DNA from 3 places in the Comamonas sp. FUJ_7 genome. Region 2 is predicted to be linked to each of the others. Evidence: predicted binding sites of a transcription regulator. Region 2 holds the regulator's gene; each other region holds the start of a gene.
The links. Region 2 encodes sigma-54, which starts transcription at its own class of promoters, with help from an activator protein. Its sites were predicted from a motif close to TGGCANGNAANCTGCTTT; they were not measured.

Region 1 (6,713 bases), 110 kb from region 2:
GCACGGTCCCAGAGGTCGGCCAGTCCCAGGCTCACAATGCGCAGCCTTGTGCCTGAGCGGCTGGCGCTGCCGTCATGGCGGCTCAGGGCCTTGAGCACGGCACGACTGATCAGGTGCTCCAGCTCGCGCACATTGCCGGGCCAGCCATGCTTGAGCAAGGCAGCCTGTGCGGCGGCGTCCAGACGCAGCCCGCCCAGGTTGAGCCTTGAGCGGTTTTCTTCCAGAAAATACCCGGCCAGCTGCAGCACATCGCTGTCGCGCTCACGCAGTGGCGGCACATGGAGCGGATAGACATTGAGCCGGTGATAAAAGTCCGCGCGCATGCGCCCGGCGGCCACTTCCGCCGCCAGATCGCGGTTGGTGGCGGCAATCACACGCACATCCACATGGTGCTCGCGGTCCGAGCCCAGGCGCTGCAGCTGACCGCTTTGCAGCACCCGCAGCAGCTTGGCCTGCACGGGCAGCGACAGCTCTCCCACCTCGTCCAGAAACAGCGTGCCCTGGTGCGCCTGCTCGAACTTGCCGCTGCGCTCGCTCAAAGCGCCCGTGAAGGCGCCGCGCACATGGCCAAACAGCTCGCTTTCGACCAGGTTGTCGGGCAGGGCTGCGCAGTTGATGCTGATCATGGGCTTGCCCGCGCGGCCCGACTGCGCATGCACGGCCTGGGCCACCAGCTCCTTGCCGGTGCCGGTTTCGCCGGTGATGAGCACGCAAAGATCGCTGGCGGCGACCAAGGCCATGTCCTTTTGCAGCTGCCGCATGGCCGGGCTTGAGCCTTGCAGCCCGCGCTGGGCGGGCGCAGCCGCTCTGGCAGAGACGGTGGCACCACGTGCGAGCTGGGCCAGCTGGTGCACGCGCTCGGCCGTGGCCACGGTGGCGGCGGCCAGGTTGCTGAAGGCCTGCAGCATGGCCAGTGCGGCGGGGTCGGCAAAGCGGCCCGGCTCCAGCGCGTCCAGTGTCAGCAGTCCCCACGGCAGGCCGCCCAGCTGCAGCACACAGCCCATGCAGTCATGCACATGCAGCCCGTTAATGGCCTGGCCCTTGTGCGCTACTAGCCCGTCATAGGGATCGGGCAACGGGCTGTCAGGCGCAAAGCGCATGGCCTGTCCAGCGGCCAGCAACTGGGCAAAGCGCGGATGCTCGGCCAGGCGAAAGCGCCGCCCCAGCGTATCGGGCATCAGACCGTCGATGGCCATGGGGCGCAGCCATTCGCCTTCGAGCTTGAGCAGGGCCACGGCATCGGCGGGCAGCAGATTGCGCAGCGCGGCCAGCAGGCGGCGCAGACGCTCGCGCTCGCTCAGATCCTGGGCCAGATCGGCGATCAGCGGAATGACGGCATGGAGGACGTGGGATGTTGTCATATTGACATCAGGATGGGTCTAAAAGACTTCTTATGCTTGATGTCATATTGACTCATATTTCTGCAAGCCATTGTTTTGCAATGGTCTTGAGGTTGGCACGCAGCTTGCAGTTATTTGGTCAAGCCTTGCAACTGGCAAGGCGGCAACCTGGAGATTTGCATGCTGACCGAACGTCAACGCGAGATTGTCAAAGCCACCGTCCCTTTGCTGGAAACCGGCGGCGAAGCCCTGACCACCCATTTCTACCAAACCATGCTGGCCGAGTACCCCGAGGTGCGCCCGCTGTTCAATCAGGCCCACCAGCAAAGCGGTGCCCAGCCCCGCGCGCTGGCCCACAGCGTGCTGATGTATGCCAAGAACATCGACCGCCTGGAAGGCCTGGGCAATCTGCCCGCCCAAATCATCAACAAGCATGTGGCGCTGCAGGTGCAGGCCGAGCATTACCCCATCGTGGGTGCCTGCCTGCTGCGCGCGATTCGCGAGGTGCTGGGCGCTGAAATTGCGACCGATGAAGTCATCGCCGCCTGGGGCGCGGCCTATCAGCAGCTGGCCGATATTCTGATCGCGGCCGAGCGCAGCATCTACGAGCAGACCGCCAGCGCCGAAGGCGGCTGGCGCGGTGCGCGTGACTTCAAGCTGGTGAAGAAGGAGGCCGAGAGCGCCGAGATCACCTCGTTCTATCTGGAGCCAGCCGATGGCGGCGCGGTGATTGCCCATCAGCCCGGCCAGTACATCGGTCTGCGTGTGATGGTCGACGGTCTGGAGCAGCGCCGCAACTATTCGCTGTCTGCCGCCAGTAATGGCAAGAGCTATCGCATCAGCGTCAAGCGCGAAGCCGGTGGCAAGGTCTCGGGCTATCTGCACGATCAGGTGCAGGTGGGCGATGTGCTGCAGCTGTTTGCACCGTCGGGCCACTTCACGCTGCAAGAGGGCAGCAAGCCGCTGGTGCTGATCAGCGGCGGTGTGGGCATCACGCCCACCTTGCCCATGCTTCAGGCAGCGCTGCCCACGGGCCGCGAGATCACCTTTATCCACTGCGCGCGCGACCGTGGCGTCCATGCCTTTCGCGAGAAGATCGATGCGCTGGTGGCCGCCAATGAGCAGCTCACACGTCGTTATTGCTACGACCAGGCGGGCGACAGCGATGGCGTGGATGCGCAAGGCCTGCTGAGCACCGATCAACTGGGGCAGTGGCTGCCCGCATCCCGCGATGCCGATGTCTACTTCCTGGGCCCGCGTGGCTTTATGCGCAGCGTCAAGCAGTCGCTGCGTGATCTGGGCGTGCCTGACGCCCAGGTGCATTACGAGTTTTTTGGACCCGCGGAGGCGCTGGCTTGACGTTATTGCGGCCCTGAGCGGCTTTACCGGCCTTGCTGCTTCCTCCTCTTTCTACGCGCTGCGCGCTAGCGGGAGAGGACGAAGTGGTCGCGGCGGGGCGGCCCTTGCTCGGCGTCCCTCGCTTTGGGGCACGCCGGTTTTGTACGCTGTGATCTGCAAGCAATGGATGCTCATTAAAAAAGAGCTGCCTGCGCTTGGTATGTCTGGATTTCAATGCGAAAAGCATCTGAAACCCATGCAAATCCATCGCTGGCAGCTCTTTTTATGGAGTCATGACATTGCAAGCAGCTCTTTTTATTGAGACGCGGCCCAAGTGAGAGACATTGAGCAAGGGCCGTCCCGCAGCGAGAATGTCGTCCCCCTCCCGAAGAGAGAGGGGGAAGGCGCAAAGCGCCTCAGGGGGTCAACGATAGTAAGCCTCGACCGTCCCCTTGATCTTGATCAACAGGGGGTGGCCCTTGCGGTCCAGCGCCTTGCCGTGGGGTACTTTCACCCAGCCTTCGCTGATGCAGTATTCCTCGACGTCAAAACGCTCCTTGCCGTTAAAGCGGATGCCGATGTCGTGCTCGAACACGGCGGCCACATGGTGGGGGCTGCGAGGGTCGATGGACAGGTGGTCGGGCAGTTCGGGGCGGGTAGCGTCGGTCATGATTCTTGGGAAGTCAGGGATACAAAGCTCGCTATTTTCGGCGCATTTGCAAAAGCCTGTCTTGCCTCACACCATGTGTCAGACAAGGCAGACGGCTCTCAATCGGGGCTGCTGCCATAGGCGAGCAAGGCTGGCTCGCCTATGCTTGCACCCATGCTCACGCAAGAACAACGACTGTCTCTGCAGCAAGCCAAGCGCTTGCCGCTGATTCTTTTGCTGATCGTCACGGCCGGTTTTATCGCCACGGCGCTGGCGGGCTCGCGCTGGGGCATTGCGGGCCAGGCCGTGCCGCTGTGGCTGGTCTGCCTGCGTGCCATCTGCGAGGCCGCCATGGTCGGTGCACTGGCCGACTGGTTTGCCGTCTCGGCCCTGTTTCGGCGCATACCGCTGCCGCTGGTGGGGCGGCACACGGCCATCATCCCGCGCAACAAGGACCGCATAGGCCAGAACCTGGCCACGTTTGTGCGCGACAAGTTTCTCGATGCCCCCTCGCTGGTGGCGCTGATCGAGCGCAACAACCCGGCGCAGGCACTGGCGGACTGGCTGACGGCCCCGGCCAACAGCCAGTTGCTGGGTAAGCAAGTGGCGCGGCTGGCGCTGGCGGCGCTGGAGATGGTACAGGACAAGCAGGTCGAGAAGTTTCTGACACAGTCGCTCAAGGCTGTGATGCAGCATGTGGATCTGTCGCGCACGGCGGCTTCGCTGCTGTCGGGGCTGACGGCGGGCGGCCGCCACCAGGAGGTACTGGACGATGTGCTGGCGCGCATCAGCCGCGTGCTGCGCCAGGAGCAGACCCATGTGCTGATTGCACAGACGATTGTGATCTGGCTCAAGCGCGAGCACCCGATCAAGGAAAAAATGCTTCCCACGGACTGGCTCAGCGACAAGGGCGCAGCCATGATCGCTAGTGCGCTGGACAGCCTGCTGCAGGACGTGGCGCAAAACCCCGGACATCGGCTGCGCGAAGCTTTTGATGGCTCGATTCAGCGACTGATCGAGGGCTTGCAGAACGACCCGGCCTACGCCGAGCGGGTGGAGAAGCTGCGCAACTATCTGCTGCACGACGAGAAGCTGGCCGCCTATCTGCGTGAGCTATGGGCTGGCTGGCGTGCCAAGCTGGAGCGCGATCTGGCCGACGAAAACTCGGCCCTGGCGCGCCGTGCTGCGGTGATGGGGCGCTGGCTGGGCCAGGCGCTGGCGCATGACGAGGCGTTGCGCAGCTCCATGAACGAGCGCCTCAAGCGCTGGGCGACAACGCTGGCGCCCGATGTCTCGCAGTTCATTGCCAAGCATATTGCCGACACGGTCCAGCGCTGGAATGCCGAGCAGCTATCCGAGCTGATCGAGGCGCATATCGGCAAGGACCTGCAGTACATACGCATCAACGGCACGCTGGTGGGCGGAGCCGTCGGGCTGCTGCTGTTTGTGATCTCCCACGCCGGAGCCTTGTGGCGCAATCTGCTGGTGTGGTGGGCCTGAACGCTGAGGCTGAGTTCTATTGAATAGATAGCTGCAAGCGCTGGTTATTCAATGGTTTCAAGGTGATAAATGCTTGAAATCAACTTTTATCAAGCGCTGGCAGCTATCAAAACCATTAAGCGCTGGGCGTGGCCGGGTCGGATGGCAGCAGCTGCTTGCCAATCAGCTGCCAGGCCTTGGCGGCATCAGTCTGGCCGGCAAACAGGTGGCAGCTGGCAGCGGTCATGGCGATGCGGCCATTTTCGGGCTCCAGATCAAAGGCCAGTTCACACTGCGCGGCTGCATTGGCCCACATGACGAGCGCGTTCTTGTTCTCTTCTTTTTGCAGGGCGTGGGCTTCGGCCATCCAGGCCTGGGCCAGGCGGAAGGCGGCTTCGGGCTCGGTCATGTCGGCCTTGTGCGCCAGGTAGAACTCTTTGCCGGCCGCTTGCCACAGTGCGCGGGCCTGGTCGAAATTCTGTGTGGCAACCTTTTGCGCTTGCAGCACCAGTGCATTGCCCGCTTGCAGGTGGGCTTCGTAGGTCGAGGTGTCTTGGTCTTGAGGCATGGCCGATATTGTCCTCATTGCATGGCTGGACGAGGCGCATGCTCGCGCAAGTCCCCAGGACTGCCTCGGGACTTAGGCACCACTTCGGCCAGCGAGCTGGTTGCGAAGCGCTAGTAACGGAAATCGAGCTGGCGCGGGCTTTTGCCGATTTGCACGGACTGGGTCTGGCTGTTGCCGTCCTTGGTGGTGGCGGTGATCTGGTAGCTTCCGGCAGGCAGCTTGATCAGACAGACGGGGCCGTTGGCGATGAACTGGCTGCTGAGCTTGGGGGACTGCACATCGACCTTGACACTGGCCAGATAGGCTCCGCTTTTTTCTGCGAACAGCAGCGACAGCGGGTAGTTCTTCATTGCGGCGCGCATGGCCGTGGATTCATCCTCGCCGATGCCGCCGCAGCTGTAGCTCAGCGGGCCGACCTCTTGCATGGCTGGAATCTGGCTCTGTGACAGGGCAGGCAAAGCCAGCAAGGCGCTGGCGGCCAGAGTCAGTGCGGTGCGGTGGTTAAAACCAGGCATGGTGTTTCCTTTCTGAGAACCACAGACTGGCGATGCTGCGACTGCGGCGCGCTGCCGCTTGTAAGCCCTGCTTGGTGCTGCTTGTGGGTGGCGCAGGCATTTACGTGGCATTTACGCGGCGCTGCTGAACGTTGCAAGCGTCTGAGGCTGTTGCGGGTGTGGCTCGGCGGGCAGGCTCAGGCCAATGCGGGTGAGGTGCGGGCCTGACTCTGCAAACGCCTGCCCGCCATGCATGCGTGCAATGGCGGCCACGATGGCCAGGCCCAGCCCGTTGTTGCGGTCGCCCTGGCTGCGGGCGGCGTCGGAGCGGTAGAAACGGTCAAACAAGCGCGGCATATGCTCGGGTGCAATGGCCGGACCTTGGTTGCAGACGACCAGCGAGATCAGCCCCGGTTGCGGCGTGCTGATCTGTACTTTGATGGCGCTGCCCGGCGTGGCGTAGCGTGTGGCATTGCCCAGCAGATTGGACAGCGCACGGCGCAGCAGCAAGACTCGTGAGCAGGTGAAGGCCGAGGCGGCTGAAGCGGTGTGCCAGGGCGGACCGTCGCGCTTCAACTCCGGTGCTTATCCAGCAGACCTGCCACAGGCCGGTGGCGGCAAGACGCGGCAGGAGGTCATCAACGAGTTGCTCCAGGAAACTCCGGAGCAGCGGGAAGTCCGGCTGCGCTCTTTTTGCTGCTGAGTCCATGCCGGAAGCCCTGCTGGCTGAAGTTCGGGTTGCGTAGTGGTGGGGGGAGAGCGGCTACCATGCAGGCCGCTTATTGAAATCTTCGCCATCATGCCAAGTCGCCAAGCCCTACCGTCCCAGCTTTTGTCTCGGCTCT
Region 2 (6,713 bases):
AGCTGGCACGCTTGGCACTGGTCGCCGCCACCGCCCAGGTGTTGCACAATGGCTTGGCTGTGCTGGGTGTGAGCGCACCTGAGCGCATGTAATCCCGTTCTCAGGGCCGCTGAAGGCTCTGAAAACGGCATAACTGAAGCAGAAAGCGTTAAGCGACTGATATGAAGAACCAGCAACGCGGTGGAACCATCCTGGGCTTGATCTTTGGTATGGTCATCGGCCTGGCGGCGGCGTTGGCCGTTGCCATCTATGTGACCAAGGTGCCAGTGCCTTTCCTGAACAAGGGGGGCAACAATACCGAAAGAGATGCGGCAGAGGCTGAGCGCAATAGAAACTGGGACCCCAATGCGCCTTTGCAAGGCCGCCAGCCTGCCCCGCCTGCGGTGGCTGCGCCTCCCAGTGATGTGACCGTGACGCCTCCAACACCAGCGGTACAACCTACGGCAACCGGCGGAGTTGCTACACCGCCCGTATCTGCCTCGTCGGAGCAGCCGGCCAAACCGGCCTCGGGTGACCCGCTGGGTGACTTGGTCAAGGAGCGCTCGGCCGCTGCGGACAAGGCAGAAAAGGCACGGGCAGAAAGAGAGAAGGCCGCTCAGGCTGCCTCGTCTGACTCGGCTTTCAACTATTTTGTGCAGGCGGGTGCCTTCCGGGGCCAGAGCGAGGCGGAAGCCCAGCGCGCCAAGCTGGCCATGCTGGGCTGGGAGTCGCGTATCAGCGAACGTGAGCAAAACGGCATCACCGTCTTCCGCGTGCGTGTCGGCCCGTTCGGCAAGCGTGATGATGCAGAGCAGCTCAAGGGCAAGCTCGATGGCGCGGGTGTGGACTCGACGCTGGTGAGAGCGGCGAAGTAAGAGGCTCCCCTGAGGCGCTTTGCGCCTTCCCCCAATGGGGACAACATATCGCTGCGGGGAGTCCCTTGCTTGATGCTTCTGGCCTGCCCCGCTGTTCGTTTTAGTGTTGGCTGAACTTTTTGGAGCCGATATGCTCTGATACTGCAGACCTGATACAGGAGTTTGTTTAGATGAAACGTCGCGAATTCTCTCTGGCTGCCTCGGCAGCTGCTGCCGGTGCTCTGACTTTGGGCACCTCCTCCAGCTGGGCCCAGGGCGCTGCGCCCAGGGAAGGCAAGGACTACGTCAAGCTGGGCAAGCCTGCCAGCGTGAGCGCACCTGCCGGCAAGGTCGAAGTGGTGGAGTTCTTCTGGTACAGCTGCCCCCACTGCAACGTGTTTGAGCCGCAGTTCGAGGCCTGGGCCAAGACACAGCCTGCCGATGTGGTGGTGCGTCGCGTTCCCGTGGCGTTCAATGCTTCTTTTGTGCCCCAGCAAAAGCTGTATTTCGCACTGGAAGGCATGAATCTGCTGCCTCAGTTGCATGCCAAGGTGTTCCGCACCATTCATGTGGAGCGCAACCTGCTCAAGACCGATGACGCCATTTTTGACTGGGTCGGCAAGCAGGGCGTGGATCTGGCCAAGTTCAAGGAGGTCTACAACTCCTTCACCGTGGCCAACCAGTCACGCAAGGCTGCGCAGTTGCAAAATGAATATGACGTGGAAGGCGTGCCTGCCATGGGTGTGGCAGGCCGCTACTACACCGATGGCACCAAGGCCGGCAATATGGATAACGTGCTGCGCGTCGTCAATGCGCTGATCGCTTCCAGTCGCAAGGCCTGATCGGCAATGATCGATTGCACGGGTATCTGATGCCTGACAAGCCCGCCGCTGAGCGGGCTTTTTTGTGAGTGCTTTTTACGCAGCCTGTAAAAAAGGAATGACTACAATGCAGCGAATGCAAGAAACGTGCCTTCTATGAAAAAATCACTTCTTCCTCTTGCCCTGGCCTGTGCCCTGGCAGCAGCGACCGGTATGGCCCATGCTGAAAAGGCCGATAGCGCCAAGCCCATGAATATCGAGGCGGATGCACTGCGTCACGACGAGTTGCAGCAGACCAGTGTCTTCACCGGCAATGTGGTGATGACCAAGGGCTCCATCGTGCTGCGTGGTGCGCAGCTCGATGTGCGTCAGGACGCCGAGGGCTATCAGTACGGAGTGATCAAGGCAGAGGCTGGCAAGCGCGCTTTCTTCCGCCAGAAGCGCGATACCGTTGCCGGTCAGCCTGAAGAGTTCATCGAAGGCGAGGGCGAAGTCATCGAATACGACGGCAAGGCCGATATCGTCAAATTTATTCGCCGTGGCGAGATGCGCCGCTATCGTGGTGGTCAGCTCAGCGATCAGGTCACAGGCTCCGTCATCGTCTACAACAACATCACTGATGTCTACACGGTCGATGGCCAGAAGACCAGCGGCGGCTTGCCCAGCTCTTCCGTGGGGCAGGGCGGCCGTGTGCGCGCCATCATGGCACCCAAGGAGGGCTCACCGGGTGCACAGCCCAAGCCCGCCACACCCGCAACGGAAATGCGCCAGAGCATGACTCTGGGTGGCGAGAAAGACGACGAGAAAAAATGATCGAACCGACTTTCTCTGACTCTGGTCACGGCCGCACAGGCGAGGCGAGCAGCCGCCTGGAAGCCAAGCATCTGGCCAAGTCCTATGGCAGCCGCAAGGTGGTCAAGGATGTGTCGCTGTCCGTGCAAAAAGGCGAGGTCGTCGGTCTGCTCGGCCCCAACGGCGCGGGCAAGACCACCTCGTTTTACATGATCGTGGGCCTGGTGCGCAGTGATGGCGGCGAGATCTTTATCGACGGCCAGGCTGTGGGCGGCATGCCGATCCACCAGCGCTCGCGCCTGGGCCTGTCCTATCTGCCCCAGGAAGCCTCGATCTTTCGCAAGCTCAGCGTGGAAGACAATGTGCGCGCCGTGCTGGAGCTGCAAAAAGACGAGCAGGGCAAGACGCTCACGCGTGATGAAATCGAAAAGCGCCTGACCGGTCTGCTGCAGGAGCTACGTGTCGAGCACCTGCGTCAGTCGCCGGCGCTGGCGCTGTCCGGTGGTGAGCGTCGGCGTGTGGAAATCGCCCGCGCCCTGGCCACGCAGCCGCGTTTCATCTTGCTGGACGAGCCATTTGCCGGTATCGACCCGATTGCGGTGATCGAGATCCAGCGCATCATCGGCTTCCTCAAGGAGCGCGGCATCGGTGTGCTGATTACCGACCACAACGTGCGCGAAACCCTGGGCATTTGCGACCACGCTTTCATCATCAGCGACGGTCATGTGCTGGCTGAAGGCACACCAGAGCAGATTGTGGAGAACGCTGACGTGCGCCGTGTCTATCTGGGTGAGCATTTCCGGATGTGATGGTTATGCCTCCCATGCTTCCTCATTTCGTGTGGTCCCTGCCCCAGCCTTGGGTACAAGGGGCTCTGACCGGCTGCGCCCGGGCTTGCTTTGGGGCGGCCCGGCGGCGAAATCAGCCGGCTATTGATAGCGCGGGAGCCTCGCCACGATGAAACCAGGGCTGTCGCTACGCGTATCGCAACACCTGTCGCTGACTCCGCAGCTGCAGCAATCGATTCAGCTGCTGCAGCTGTCCACACTGGAGCTGGCACAGGAAGTCGAGCAGATGTTGATCGACAACCCTTTTCTGGAGCGAGCAAGCGACGAGGCAGACACCACGGCTGATGCTCCTGTAGAAATAGCGGCTAGCGCTGGTGAATACAGTACTTCAGATGGAATTCATGCTGATAATGAGTTCCAGAAAGCGCAATCAGCTACGGAAACGGTAGCGGAAGCTCTTAACCTCGAGACACCCGAAACCCTGAACTGGGAAACCGACGGCATTGACGGCCAGGACGGCGAATGGGGCGGCGAGTCCAGCAGCGAGTGGGATGCGCCATCGGTCCGCAGCTCCACGCACAACCGTGATGGCGATGACGAGACCGATGCCATCGATCTCGCACGCGAACACCAGAGCCTGACCGACTTTTTGCACCACCAGGCGCTGAGTTTGCATCTGGGCGCGGCAGATACGGCGGCGCTGCGCTTTCTCATCGAGTCGCTCAGCGACGACGGCTATCTCGAAGAGTCATTGCAAGAGCTGGCGCAAAGTCTGGCGGGCGACGACCTAGAAGAGCGCGAAGAGCTGGAGCAGCACTTTGCCATTGCGCTCAAGCTGCTGCAAAGCCTGGAGCCCGTGGGCGTGGGGGCACGCGATCTGGCCGAGTGTCTGCAGCTGCAGCTGCGCGATCTGATTCGGGAAGCCGAGGACGAGGGCACGACAGCGGCCCATATGAGCCGCCTGCTGCTGGCGCAGTCCATCTGTGCCCAGCCCATGGACCTGCTGGCGCGGCGCGATTTGCGCAAGCTTGCCAGCCTGTGCGGCGCTCGCGAAGAGCAGCTGCGCGAGGCCATCACGCTGATCGCCCGCCTTGAGCCGCGACCGGGTCGGCGCTTTGTCGACGTGGAGCGCAATATCGTGGTGCCCGATGTCATCGTGCGCCCGGTGCGAGCCAGCTCGGGCCGGGTGGACTTTTCGGTGCAGCTCAATCCCGAAGTCATGCCCAAGCTGCGTGTACATGACATCTACGCCAGCGTGCTGCGCCGTCACAAAGGCAGCGAAGGACATGCTGCGCTGCAGCAGCGCTTGCAGGAGGCGCGCTGGTTGATCAAGAACATTCAGCAGCGCTTCGACACCATCTTGCGGGTGTCCGAAGCCATCGTGGAGCGGCAGAAAAACTTCTTTGTGCATGGTGAACTGGCCATGCGCCCGCTGGTGCTGCGCGACATTGCCGATCAGCTGGGCCTGCACGAATCCACCATCAGCCGCGTGACCACGGCCAAGTACATGGCCACGCCGCAAGGCACGTTCGAGCTCAAATACTTTTTTGGCTCGGGTCTGGGCACGGAAACCGGCGGCAGTGCCTCGAGCACGGCCGTGCGTGCGCTGATCAAGCAGTTTGTCGATGCCGAGAACCCGAAAAAGCCGCTGTCGGATGCCAAGCTGGCCGACATGCTCAAGGAGCAAGGCATCGAATGCGCGCGTCGCACCGTGGCCAAATACCGCGAGCAGCTCAAGATACCAACGACTACGTTGCGCAAGGCACTGTAAATACGCTGTAAACAAGAAAGCCGCTGATGCAATGCACAGCGGCTTTTTTGTTGCGTCTGGCTTGACCTTACTTCGTGGGAACCAGCCACCAGATGAATAGCGCCAGAACTGCAATCATCAAGCCAAACTTCAAAATCTTGTAGAAGGTCGGATTCCAGTCGCGGAACTTGCGGCGGTACTTGCCCATGTAGAACGAAACCTTGAACAGCTTGCTGATCATGCCGCGAGGGTCGCCCTCGCTATTTGGGGAGCTGGCGGCGGCCACTACATTCTTGCCCAGCCAGTGGTTGAGCCACTGGGCAAAGCCATTGGTCATGGGGCGCTCCACATCGCAAAACAGCACGATGCGGTTGCCTTCAGAGCGGTTTTCGGCCCAATGCATATAGGTCTCGTCAAAGATCACGCCTTCGCCTTCGCGCCAGCTGTAGGGCGTGCCGTCGACTTCGATCATGCAGCGGTCGTCATTGGGTGCCAGCACAGCCAGGTGGTAGCGCAGTGATCCGGCATAGGGGTCGCGGTGCAGATTGAGTTTGGCGCCGGGGGGCAGCTCGGCAAACATGGCGGCTTTCACGCTGGGGATGGATTTGACCAGCGCCGTGGTCTTGGGGCACAGCTCCATGGCCGAGGGGTGGGCATCGCCGTACCACTTCAGATAAAAGCGCTTCCAGCCGGTTTTGAAGAAGGAGTTGAAGCCTGCATCGTCGTTGTTGGCGGCGGCCTTGATCTGCATGTTCTTTTGCAGATTGACGGCTTCCTCGCGGATTTCGCGCCAGTTGGCCTGCAGCGGGGCCAGCTCGGGGAAGGTGCTGGTGGGCAGGTAGGGCGTGCGTGGCACCTTGCTGAACATCAGCATGAAGACGTTGAATGGCGCTGTGAACGTGGAGTGGTCAAACAATTGCTTGACCACTTTGTGACGCACCTTGCCGCGCAGGTGCATGTACAGCGCGCAGCCGAAGAACATGAGCACCAGGGCCAGAACGATGATTTTTGCCATAGGTTGCAATTTTACCGGGGCCACTTCAAACAGGTCATGGCTCAGGTCAAACGGCAGTGCAGAAGCCTTTGATGTACTTTGAAATTGATAGCTTTCAGCGCTTCTTGAATAAGAGCTAGAGGCTGCTTTTATTGTGATTTTTGAGTAAAAGCAGATTGCACACGCTGCAGCAGTTCGCGGTTCAGGCTGCGCTGGTGGCTGCTCCAGTGGGTCTGGGCTTTGTCCAGTTCGTTCTTCAGGCGCTGTGCGGTGCCCCAGTCGCCTGATTCGGTGCACCAGATGGCGTACTCGGCCAGTACCTCAAAGCTGCTCGAGCGTTCACGCAGAAACTCGAAGGACTGGCGCGCCATGGCGTTGTCGCCCTGCGCAGCGTAGGCTCTGGCAATCAGCAGGCCCACTTCGTCCGCACGGTAGTGGATATCGGTCTGGGCAATGACTTTGAGGTGCTGCAGCGCGGCTTGTGGCTGGCCTGCATCAAAAGCTGCACGTGCTGCGCCCCAGCGGATTTCCAGGTCGTTGGCAAACGGGCCTTTCATGCTGGCCTCGAAGTGCTGCAAGGCTTGCAGGGGCTGGCCAGCTTCCAGCATGGCTTGCGCTAGACGAATTTCGTTTTGGGCCGTAGCCGAGTAGTCAAACGCCGCCTGCGCGTCACGCAGATCGCGGGTGGGGTCCAGCGACTTGACGGCCTGCCGGGCCAGCTGGCGCGCACCACGC
Region 3 (6,713 bases), on a different contig from region 2:
TCGCAATGAGCGCGTGGTTTGCGTCTTTGAGAGTGCCCATGGCCCATTTGTGCTGGTACTGGTGGGGGCAACGATTGTAGGCAGCATGGCCACGGTGTGGCATGGCCTGATCAACCCGCCGCGGCCCGGTCATATCAAGACCTGGAATTACGAGGGCAGCGATGCTGTGGAGCTTGCCCAGGGGCAGGAAATGGGGCGCTTTCAGCTGGGATCGACGGTGGTCATGTTGTTCCCGCAAAGCGCAGGCATGCAGTTCAATGCGCAGTGGCAGCCTGCAGGGCCCGTACAACTGGGCCAGGTGATGGGGCAGGCACAGGCCAAGCTGGTTTGAGTCCGCTGGAAATCATAAAGTAATAGCAAAAGCCGCTGGTGCCATAAGGCCCAGCGGCTTTTTTTAAGTGTTCAAAGAAACCAGGTCAGGGCTTCCTGTCGGCGCTCGGTGGTGAACAGCGTGGGCGCTAAGTCCAGGCCGTCAGGCTTGACCGGATCGTCGTGGCCTTTGAGGTAGACCATCAATTCACGTCTGCGCAAGATGACATGGCTGACGATCTCGCGTCGGCCATTTTGGGTGACCTCGGTGCCGGGACGAAACAGCGGCATATGAAATAGGCCACTGCGTGTGGTGGGCGGCGATGCCGCAACTTCATTGGAGGGGAGCTGCATGGGCTTTCCGTAGTAGTGGTGACTGCATATCGGCAATGCAGTCAGAAACTAAAGCCTATGCAACAGATTTTGTTCAGCTCGATTGCCCCAGTGCTTTGAGAAGCTCTGTCTCGATTTGAAGCTGGCGGCTGCTGTCCTGCAGCTCCGGACCCTCGATCAGAAAAGTGTCTTCTACGCGCTCTCCCAGAGTGCTGATTTTGGCCAGTTGTACGCTGATGTGGTGCTGGGCCAGGATGCGGGCAATGATGTAGAGCAGACCAGCGCGGTCGGATGCCGAGATGGACAGCAGCCAATGCTGTGCCTTTTCATCGGGGCGCAAGATGACGCGGGGGGCAAAAGGAAAGCTCTTGACTCGGCGCGACAGCCTTCTTTTGGTCGGAGGGGATAACGGACCGCCCTTGAGCAAAGTCAGCGTCAGGTCGTTTTCCACCATGTGCATCAGTTCGCGGTACTGCTCCTGCATGGTGGGGGCGATGACTTGAAAGGTATCGAGTGCATAGCCGTTGTTGGCGGTGTGTACGCGGGCGTCGAGAATGGAAAACCCTGCGCGGTCGAAGTAGCTGCAGATGCGGGCGAAGAGGTCGGGCTGGTCGGGTGCATAGACCAGTACTTGCAGACCTTCGCCAGCCAATGAGCGTCTGGCGCGAACCACGGGCTTGCCCTGACCCACATGGCGCGAAAGGTGGCGTGTATGCCAGGCAATGTCGGCGGCCTCATGGCGCATGAAGTAGCTGATATCCAATGTTTCCCAGAGCTTTTTATGCGATTCAAAAGGTTGGGCGGACAAGGCCAGTTGCACCAGAGCTTCGCGTTTGCGGCCCTCTATTTCGGCTGCTGCATCCGGTGCGCGGCCACCTAGTACGCGCAAGGTCAGGCGGTAGGTGTCCTCCAGCAGCTTGCCTTTCCAGGCACTCCAGACCTTGGGGCTGGTGCCGCGAATGTCTGCCACCGTCAGCAGGTACAAGGCGGTGAGCTTGCGTTCATTGCCCACTTTGTCGGCAAAGGCACGAATGACATCAGGGTCTGACAAGTCCTGCTTTTGCGCCACCTGGCTCATGGTCAGGTGCTCGCGCACCAGAAATTCGGCCAGCTCTGCATCGGGCTTTGCTATCTGATGGGCACGGCAAAAGCGCTTGACTTCGACCGCACCGATCACGGAGTGATCACCCCCCCGGCCTTTGCCAATGTCATGAAAAAGGGCGGCCAGATACAGAATCCAGGGTTTGTCCCAGCCTGCGGCCAGCTGAGAGCAGAACGGATATTCATGGGCATGCTCGGCCATGAAGAAGCGCCGTACATTGCGCAGCACCATCAGAATGTGCTGATCCACGGTGTAGACGTGGAACAGGTCATGCTGCATCTGACCGACGATGCGGCGGAAGGGCCAGAGGTAGCGGCCCAGAACCGAAGTCTGATTCATTAGCCGGATCGCGTGGGTGATGCCGCGTGGCTGCTTGAGAATTTTCAGAAACGTCTCGCGGTTGACCGGGTCGCGGCGGAAACCGCTGTCCATGACATCGCGGCTCGCGTATAGGGCACGCAGAGTGCGGCTGGACAGGCCTGTCAGACCCTCGTGCTGCTCATACATGAGAAAGGTCTCAAGAATGGCATGGGGATCACGCTGATACAGGTCGTCGCTGGCGACTTCAATCGTTCCCGCCTTCTCGTAAAAACGTTGGTTCAGCGGAATGAGTTTGTGAGAGCGGGGGCTTAGGCGCTCTTCAATACTCATGCGCACGATCTGGCACAGCTGGGTTACCGCCTTGGCAGCCCAGTAATAGTGACGCATCAGCGTCTCGCCCGCCCGCATGGCCAGCTTGCGCCCTTCGGGTGTGGTGGAGCGGTAGCCAAAGGCTTCTGCCACGGCGGTTTGCAGGTCAAAGACCAGCCGGTCTTCGTGCCTGCCGGCGGCGGCATGCAGACGGGCGCGAATCAGACTCAGTAGTGATTCGTTGGACTCGAGCTGCTGAACTTCAAAATCTGTAATCAAGCCTTGTGCGGCCAGCTCATGCCAGCTGTGGCCAAAGCCTGCCGCCTTGGCCAGCCAGAGCATGGTGTGCAGATCGCGCAGGCCGCCGGGCGACTCCTTGCAGTTGGGCTCCAGCGAATAGGGGGTGAAATCGTATTTGGCATGGCGCTGGCGCATCTCCAGCAGCTTGCCTTCTACAAAGCTCTTGGGCTGAAGCTGTGAGCGAAACTGCTGCTCAAAGTCCGTAAACAAGGCTTTGCTGCCGCAGATGTGGCGTGACTCCAGCATGGCTGTCTGCACCGTCAGGTCTTGCGCCGCTTCCTGCAGACATTCGGCAATGCTGCGCACGCTGGAGCCGATCTCCAGTCCTGCATCCCAGCAACTGCTGATGAACTGCTCGATGCTGGCCGCCAATTCCGCAGCCGGCTGTGCACTGCTTTGGGGCAGCAACACCAGCACATCGATGTCCGAATAGGGAAAGAGCTGGGCCCGGCCATAGCCCCCTACGGCTACCAAGGCGGCACCCTCTGGCATGCGCGCCCGTTGCCAGAGAGTGCTTAGCAAGCCGTCGGCCAGATCACTGAAATGGTGCAGCACTCCGCGTACGCTGCGTCTGCCCAGCGTAGGGTTGTGCAGCAGAGCGATTTGTTGAGCCTTGGCGTGGCGGTACGCATCGCGCAGGGAATGCAGTGCACCGAGATCCGAAGCGTCAGGTGCAGTGGAGGAGCCGGAAGAAAAGGTCATGCGCAGCAGAAAAAGTTTCAACAGAGCAGGTGCTTGATTGTCCTCTTAACCCGACCTCGTGGCCGCTGTCAGCCTGAGCTGGAGCCTGGGTATGGAGCAAGAGGAGTGCGCAGCACTTGTAGCACCTTCGAGACAAGCAAAAAATATGCCGCATCCGGCAGTAACCAGATGCGGCATGGCGACTTTCTGTACAGAAGCGCTTGATGCAGCTTTACGTGCGGATGGCCTTGATGAAGTCGGGCGGCGTGGGCGAGCCATCGGACCAGGTCAACACGTCATAGCCGGTCTTTGTCACGGCCAGCATCAGCTCCCACTGGGCCGTGAGGCTGCGATCCTTGGTGACCACGGTCCAGCCGTCGGGCATGGCCTTGATGTCGCGCTTGCCCAGATTCAGCATGGGCTCGATGGTGAAGACCATGCCTTCTTCCAGCACCACGCCTTCGCCGGGCTTGCCGTAATGCAGCACCTGGGGCTCATCGTGGAACACTTTGCCGATGCCGTGGCCGCAGTATTCGCGCACCACAGACAGGTTGTGACCTTCGGCATAGGTCTGAATGGCGTGGCCGATATCGCCTAGGGTTGCGCCAGGCTTGACCTGCTCGATTCCCTTCCACATGGCTTCAAACGTCAGCTTGCACAGGCGCTTGGCGGCAATCGAGCCTTCGCCAATGATGAACATGCGGCTGTTGTCGCCAAACCAGCCGTCATCGGTGATGATGGTGACGTCCACGTTGACGATGTCACCCTTCTTCAGAGGCTTGTCATTGGGGATACCGTGGCACACCACGTTGTTGACCGAGGTGCAGACATAGGCCGGGTAGGGCGTCATGCCCGGCGGCTGGTAGCCCAGGCAGGCGGTCTTGGTGCCTTGCTCAGCCATGCGCTTGGCGCACAGATCGTCGATCTGCTGGGTGGTGATGCCGGGCTTGATGTGGGGGGTGATGTAGTCCAGCACATCCGAAGCAAAGCGGCCTGCAATACGCATGCGTTCAATGTCTTCGGGAGTCTTCAGTGTGATGCTCATGGCGTGAATTATCCCATTGCGCGCTTGAACATGCAGGGCTTGTGGGTGTGAGCATTCGGACTAACCCCGAGGCACGGTAAAATCGCAGGCTCACCGATTCAGTGCCCTGAGCTGCGCCTTCTGACAAGGACGCGGCTCAGGCGCTTTTCACCAGCCTTCACATAAACAGGCCGCCACGTGACATTGCATCTGACACAGTTTGAGGGTGGAAACGCCCTGAGCTCGTTCCGCGCCCAACAGCTTTTGACCGATCTGGTCGCCATCCACCCCAAGATCACAGGCGTGTCCGCGCGCTTTGTGCATTTGGTGGCTACCGAGAGCACACCTGTGCCCGCATTGCAAGAGCGCCTGTCGGCGCTCTTGACTTATGGCGACCCCTACACAGGCAACGCCGAAGGCGTGGCTTTCATCGTCACCCCTCGTCTGGGCACCATCTCGCCATGGGCTTCCAAGGCGACTGACATTGCCCGCAACTGCGGCCTGGATGTGTTCCGTGTGGAGCGCATGACCGAGTACCGTGTCGAGCTGAAGTCAGGCTTGCTCGGCGGCAAGTCCGAGCTGTCGGCAGAGCAGACTGCGCAAATCGCCGGCCTGCTGCACGACCGCATGACCGAGTCCGTGTTTGCCACACGCGCCGAAGCCGAGCAACTGTTCACCACCCTGGCCGCCGAGCCCATGGAGTTTGTGGATGTGCTGGGCGGTGGCCGTGCAGCGCTGGAGACCGCCAACAAGCAGTGGGGCCTGGCTCTGGCCGAAGACGAGATTGAGTATCTGGTCAACGCTTTCAATGGCCTCAAGCGCAACCCCACCGATGTGGAGTTGATGATGTTTGCGCAGGCCAATTCGGAGCACTGCCGCCACAAAATCTTCAACGCCAAGTTCACCATCGATGGTGTGGAGCAGGAGAAGTCGCTGTTTGGCATGATCCGCAACACCGAAGCCGTCTCGCCCCAGCACACCATCGTGGCCTATGCCGACAACGCCTCCATCATGGAAGGCCATGAGGTCGAGCGATTTGTAGCGAAATTTGCCGCAAACGTAGATGGTGCAAGCGCTCCTAGCTATCAAAAGCAGACTGCGACCAATCATGTGCTGATGAAGGTGGAAACGCACAACCACCCCACGGCCATCTCTCCCTTCCCAGGCGCATCGACCGGTAACGGCGGCGAAATCCGCGACGAAGGCGCGACCGGCCGCGGCTCCAAGCCCAAGGCAGGTCTGACCGGCTTCACCGTCTCCAAGCTGTGGGGTAGCGAAGTGGGCAAGCCCGAGCACATCGCCAGCCCGCTGCAGATCATGATCGAAGGCCCGCTGGGCGGCGCGGCGTTCAACAACGAGTTTGGCCGTCCCAACCTTACCGGCTACTTCCGTGAGTACGAGCAGCAGGTCGGTGACATCACCCGTGGCTACCACAAGCCCATCATGATTGCCGGTGGTCTGGGCGTGATCGACTCCGAGCAGACGAAGAAGATTCCGTTCCCCGCTGGCACGCTGCTGATCCAGCTGGGCGGCCCCGGCATGCGCATCGGCATGGGCGGCGGCGCGGCCAGCTCCATGGCCAGCGGCACCAACGCTGCAGAGCTGGACTTTGACTCGGTGCAGCGCGGCAACCCCGAGATCGAGCGCCGTGCGCAGGAAGTCATCAACCACTGCTGGGCGCAGGGTGCTGAGAACCCGATTCTGGCCATCCACGACGTGGGTGCCGGTGGTATCTCCAACGCTTTCCCCGAGCTGACCAACGACGCGGGACGTGGCGCGCGCTTCGACCTGCGTGCCGTCAAGCTGGAAGAGTCCGGCATGTCGCCCAAGGAGATCTGGTCCAACGAATCGCAAGAGCGCTACGTGATGGCGATTGCGCCCGAGTCGCTGGCGCAGTTCACCGCCTTCTGCGAACGCGAGCGCTGCCCGTTTGCCGTGATCGGCACAGCCACCGAAGAGCGCCAGCTGGTGCTGGAAGACACGGCAGTCGAATCTGGCGACCAGAAGTTCCCTGTGAACATGCCCATGGAAGTGCTGCTGGGCAAGCCGCCCAAGGTGCACAAGGACGTGACCACCGTGGAGCGCGAGTTGCCCGCCATCGACCTGACCGGCGTGCCGCTGGAAAAGGCCGTGATCGAAGTGCTGGCCCACCCCACCGTGGCCTCCAAGCGTTTCCTGATCACCATTGGCGACCGCGCCGTGGGTGGTCTGACCCACCGCGACCAGATGGTCGGCCCCTGGCAAGTGCCTGTGGCTGACGTGGCCGTGACCCTGGCCGATTACAAGGGCTTCAAGGGCGAAGCCATGGCCATGGGCGAGCGCACGCCGCTGGCG

Region 1: a site for sigma-54 is predicted at 1,455-1,472, ahead of hmpA (NO-inducible flavohemoprotein). Genes of this name have one in related genera too.
Region 3: a site for sigma-54 is predicted at 3,510-3,527, ahead of AC2I9W_RS03585 ([protein-PII] uridylyltransferase). Genes of this name have one in related genera too.

Annotation. Positions count from the first base shown of each region.
Region 1 is NZ_JBXXZI010000009.1:48,066-54,778, reverse strand. It holds gene norR (nitric oxide reductase transcriptional regulator NorR) at 1-1,361, opposite strand, end outside; gene hmpA (NO-inducible flavohemoprotein) at 1,521-2,699, shown strand; gene AC2I9W_RS14025 (DUF3297 family protein) at 3,103-3,348, opposite strand; gene AC2I9W_RS14020 (DUF445 domain-containing protein) at 3,502-4,827, shown strand; gene AC2I9W_RS14015 (hypothetical protein) at 4,943-5,374, opposite strand; gene AC2I9W_RS14010 (hypothetical protein) at 5,485-5,889, opposite strand; partial or broken gene AC2I9W_RS14005 (ATP-binding protein) at 6,001-6,375, opposite strand; gene dsdA (D-serine ammonia-lyase) at 6,668-6,713, shown strand, end outside.
Region 2 is NZ_JBXXZI010000009.1:161,330-168,042, reverse strand. It holds gene argS (arginine--tRNA ligase) at 1-92, shown strand, start outside; gene AC2I9W_RS14615 (SPOR domain-containing protein) at 162-854, shown strand; gene AC2I9W_RS14610 (thiol:disulfide interchange protein DsbA/DsbL) at 1,025-1,675, shown strand; gene lptA (lipopolysaccharide transport periplasmic protein LptA) at 1,811-2,467, shown strand; gene lptB (LPS export ABC transporter ATP-binding protein) at 2,464-3,255, shown strand; gene AC2I9W_RS14595 (RNA polymerase factor sigma-54) at 3,404-5,005, shown strand; gene AC2I9W_RS14590 (aspartyl/asparaginyl beta-hydroxylase domain-containing protein) at 5,073-5,999, opposite strand; gene AC2I9W_RS14585 (Arc family DNA-binding protein) at 6,128-6,713, opposite strand, start outside.
Region 3 is NZ_JBXXZI010000001.1:801,374-808,086, reverse strand. It holds gene asd (archaetidylserine decarboxylase) at 1-331, shown strand, start outside; gene AC2I9W_RS03590 (hypothetical protein) at 403-663, opposite strand; gene AC2I9W_RS03585 ([protein-PII] uridylyltransferase) at 737-3,376, opposite strand; gene map (type I methionyl aminopeptidase) at 3,588-4,400, opposite strand; gene purL (phosphoribosylformylglycinamidine synthase) at 4,578-6,713, shown strand, end outside.